Regions from separate parts of the Pseudoalteromonas rhizosphaerae genome, predicted to be linked through region 1. Evidence: predicted binding sites of a transcription regulator. Region 1 holds the regulator's gene; the other holds the start of a gene.
What was found. Region 1 encodes FliA, which starts transcription of late flagellar genes. Its sites were predicted from a motif close to CTAAAGNTNNNNNNNNNNNNGCCGATA; they were not measured.
Positions count from the first base shown of each region.

Region 1 (2,406 bases):
GTGTATCAAGCTCAAAATTTTTCAACGCATCATGAAGCTGACGCGTAAGTTTGCCTACTTCGGCAAATAATTCTGATTGCTCTTTTGACGCCGCATCAATAATTAACTGATCAGCTTTATCTTGTTCACCATTTTCAAGGTAAACCACAAGCTGCCGGGCTTGTTCTAAACTGATCTGAGGCGCAGCTGGTGCTGACATAAGCCTCTCCTATTTATTTAACCTAAACGCTCAAACACTTTTTCCAATTTGGTTTTCAGTGTTGCGGCTGTAAATGGTTTAACGATATAGCCGTTAACACCAGCTTGTGCAGCAGCAACAATTTGTTCTTTTTTAGCTTCTGCTGTTACCATTAAAACAGGGATGTGTTTCAGGCTGTCATCGGCCCTGATAGCGCGCAAGAGGTCAATTCCTTGCATGCCAGGCATGTTCCAATCTGTTACTACAAAATCAAATTCTTGATTCTGCAACATCGGTAAAGCTGTTGAGCCATCATCAGCTTCTTGTACATTTGTAAAACCCAAATCTCTTAACAGATTTTTGATAATACGTCTCATCGTCGAAAAATCATCAACAACAAGAATTTTCATGTTTTTATCCAAAACATCCTCCGGTGAGGTCTGAACCTATATTTACTTACTACTAGTTAATCCAGTCATTGATTTTTGCTTTGAGCTTAATCATCGCCTGACCATGTATCTGACTCACACGCGATTCGCTTACATCGAGTATATGTCCAATCTCTTTTAAATTCATTTCATCATTATAATAAAGCGACAATACTAACCCATCTCGTTCAGGTAAAGATTGTATAGCTGTTAATAATGATTGATTAAAACGTTCATTTTTAACGTTATTAAAGGGCTTGTCTAGTGCTAAATCATGTCCCACTGGTGTGATAACATCTTCATCAATTCCCAAGTCTTCTATACCTAAAACCTTACTTGAATTTACATCACTAAGAATATGATGGTACTCATCTAGCGTAATATCAAGTTTTTCAGCAACTTCACTGTCTTTAGGTTCTCGATTCAGGCTGCTTTCTAGCTCACTAATCGCTTCAGCAACTCTGCGGCTATTACGGTGCACTGAGCGAGGAGCCCAATCACCTCGGCGCATTTCATCCAGCATCGCACCACGAATACGAATGCCCGCAAAGGTTTCAAAGCTTGCACCTTTAGTCGCATCAAAGTTTTTTGATGCTTCAATTAACCCTATCATCCCCGATTGAATCAAATCATCGAGTTGCACACTCGCGGGTAAACGAGCGATCAAATGACAAGCCACTTTTTTAACTAAAGAAGCATGTCGCTCAACAATCACATTTAAATTTTGTGTCGATTGATATCCCATCGCTTTATTCACCGATGCCGTCATAGTTAGCCGTTTACTAATTTTTCTATGAAAAATTCTAAATGGCCAGATGGTTGATTAGGTATAGGCCATTTAACTGCTTTTGTCGCTAATGTTTTAAATGCAATTGCCGCTGGAGAATTTGGAAATAAATCAACAATTACTTTTTGACGACGAGTTGCTTTACGCATGTTTTCATCATAAGGGACTGTTGCAACCAATTCCATTGAGACATCCAAAAAGCGATCCGTTACTTTTGAGAGCTTAGCAAATAGTTCGTGGCCTTCACGCATACTGCGCACCATATTAGCAACTATTTTAAACTTATACACACCATGCTCACGACTCAACACTTTGATTAATGCATAAGCGTCGGTTATTGAGGTCGGTTCATCACATACTACTACCATGACATCTTGCGCTGCGCGCGAAAAACTTAATACCATGTCAGAGATACCAGCAGCAGTATCAACAATTAATATATCAAATTCGGTATTCAACTCACTAAAAGCACGAATTAATCCAGCATGTTCTGATGGAGAAAGTTCCACCATACTTTGTGAGCCTGACGTCGCTGGTACTATTTTAATTCCTGCAGGCCCTTCAACTAAAATTTCATCGAGCTCACATTCACCTGATAGTACATGAGATAGATTACGTTCAACCCGAAGCCCTAACATCACATCACAATTTGCTAAACCCAAATCGGCATCCAGAACTAACACTCGGTTTCCGAGCTGACCCAACGCAATCGCAGTGTTAAGTGAGACGTTAGTTTTCCCTACGCCACCTTTACCACCTGTTACAGCGATAACTTTAACGCCGTTATTATTGTTTTGACTCATTTTACGCAGGCCACTTGCTTGATCTAATACTGTGTTAATCATACATCCCTACTGTGCTTGACGCTACTGCTTGGCGTCGTGAATGTTGTGCTTTTGTTCTTTTTAAATACAATTGTTCTGCTTTTTTTACTAATTTCTCTGCATTGGCGACCCGAATGTCCTCTGGAACGCGCTGACCGTTAGTAAGATACCCTATTGGAAGGCGATTTT
Region 1 covers NZ_CP118496.1:4,110,182-4,112,587, forward strand. The annotation lists gene PVK79_RS17730 (protein phosphatase CheZ) at 1-199, opposite strand, end outside; gene cheY (chemotaxis response regulator CheY) at 217-600, opposite strand; gene PVK79_RS17740 (RNA polymerase sigma factor FliA) at 641-1,351, opposite strand; gene PVK79_RS17745 (MinD/ParA family ATP-binding protein) at 1,378-2,238, opposite strand; gene flhF (flagellar biosynthesis GTPase FlhF) at 2,231-2,406, opposite strand, start outside.

Region 2 (2,406 bases), 2.3 Mb from region 1:
GTTGTAAAAATGCACTCCCAGATGGAAATGAACCATTTTCACGAATACGAATAATAATTTGCTGACCTAATGATTCCAACTCAACAGCACCATCCATGATTTGTTGTTCCAATTGCTGGGCTATCTTTTTAACTAACTCATTAACCTGCTCTTGATCAGCTGCAGAAATAGATTGTTCTGATGCTTGTTGTTGCGCTGTACTTTGTGACTCACCGCCACGCTTATTACCGCGTTGCTCTTGACGACCGCCAGCTGAGCTTTCATCACCAGCCTGAAACTCAAGCATTTGCTGGGTCATTTCGACAGTTTGCTGTTGAATGGTTTCGATTGGAGTAGGTTCAGGTTTACCTGGGGTGAACTCCATCGCGATAACGGATGTTCCTTTGGGAATATCTTTTACTTCTATTTTATTTTGTACACCAAAGGCAAACTTCATTGAGCCTGCGATTTGTTTAAATTTAAGTACATCCATTTCTGAAAACGCGAGTAAAAGTACAAAGAAGCACATCAATAGTGACATCAAATCCGCGAAGGTACCCATCCATGCTGGTAACCCGGGTGGTGGACACTTGCACTCTTGATCTGACATGCTTACTCCTCAGTATCCACTTTTCGTTTTGATTCAGCTAGGTAGTTTTTCAAAATACCTTCGATGACTTTTGGGTTTTGGCCATCTTGTATACCTAATACCGCATCTAAAATTAGCCGCTGATTCATTGCTTCTTCGTCTTTACGCAATTCCAATTTTACTTGGATAGGAATTGCCACCACGTTTGCTAAAAACGCACCATATAATGTTGTTAAAAGCGCTACCGCCATCGCAGGACCAATCGCTTTAGGGTCATCCATATTCGACAACATCGCAACTAGACCAATCAAAGTACCGATCATACCCATCGCAGGCGCAATATCGGCAAGCGCTTTAAACAAACCGGCCCCCGATTCATGACGAGTAGAAGTAAGAGAAATATCTTTTTGCAAGGTGGCACGAACAACATCAGCGTCATGACCGTCAACAAGCATATCAACCCCTTTACGCATAAACGCATTGGGTATTTCTGCTTCCTCTAGTGCTAAAAATCCGCCTTTACGGGCCGAGTCTGCAAGTTCAACTGCTTTTTCGATAAGCTCTTCAGGTGACTCTATTTTGAACATGAAGGCTTTAGCCGCGACTTTACCGATACCGAGGAATTGACTCATCGTATAGTTTGATAACACTATAAAAATCGAACCACCGAAAACAATAACCACCGATGGCGTGTTATAAAACATAGCCACTTCGCCGCCACTACTTAGTACCATTGACATAGCAATAAGACCAATAGCTCCGAGAATACCTATAATGGTTGCTAAATCCACTTACCCCTCCAGAGGAATCGATGCTTTGTTGCTACCAGCAACAAATTTTTATTATTAACAGCTTATCGGCAATCTATTGAATTACTTAAACCATTTAATGAAAAAAATGAAATGAAAGTTTTCAACCCTATTTGGCATTTTAAGCTACCATTGATAACCTGCAAGGTTTAAGCAAAGGTATAAATAATTAAAAGTGGCAAGAAAACAATTAATTATTCAAAAAAAATGCATCACCCTTTGACCTAGTTTAGCATTCCCCCTAAAATTGGCCTCACATTTCTATCATCTAAGTTAAATCAGTATGGCGACGAAAAAACCAGAGAACCTAAGCTTCGAGCAAGCGCTTGATGAATTATCCTTAATCGTCACAGAAATGGAGCAAGGAGAGCTTTCCCTTGAGCAATCGTTAAAACAGTTTGAACGCGGTATTGCTTTAGCCGGCGCATCTTCAAGTAAGTTACAACAAGCTGAACAAAAAGTAGCGATTTTAATGGGTAGTGATAGTCAGTCACCACTTACTAACTTTGATAATGATTTGGAATAACGGGTGTTAATAACAGAGCAAATAAAATGTGCTCAACAAGATGTTGAAGCCACTCTCAATCAGTATTTTGAGCAACCGCTCGATACCGAGCAAAGCATCAAACAAGCCACCCACTACAGCGTTTTAAATGGCGGTAAACGATTACGGCCATTTTTAGTGTATGCCACGGGGAAAATGCTTGGCGCAAATAAACAAGATTTAGACGTGTTGGCTGCTGCTATTGAATGTATTCATAGTTATTCGTTAGTTCATGATGATTTACCCGCGATGGATGACGACGACCTGCGACGTGGTAGACCGACTTGCCATATTGTCTATGGCGAAGCTCATGCTATTTTAGCCGGTGATGCGCTGCAAACATTAGCGTTTGATTTAATTGCTAACCATCCATTTAACGTTTCTGCACAGCAACAGTTAAATATGATTGCAGCACTTACCAAAGCATCGGGTATTGAAGGTATGGTCGGTGGTCAAGCACTGGATATTGCAGCGACTGACAAATT
Region 2 covers NZ_CP118496.1:1,114,032-1,116,437, reverse strand. The annotation lists partial or broken gene PVK79_RS04860 (flagellar motor protein MotB) at 1-589, opposite strand, end outside; gene pomA (flagellar motor protein PomA) at 592-1,359, opposite strand; gene PVK79_RS04850 (exodeoxyribonuclease VII small subunit) at 1,661-1,903, shown strand; gene ispA ((2E,6E)-farnesyl diphosphate synthase) at 1,907-2,406, shown strand, end outside.
Region 2: the regulator FliA is predicted to act here: its motif matches at 1,423-1,449, upstream of pomA (flagellar motor protein PomA).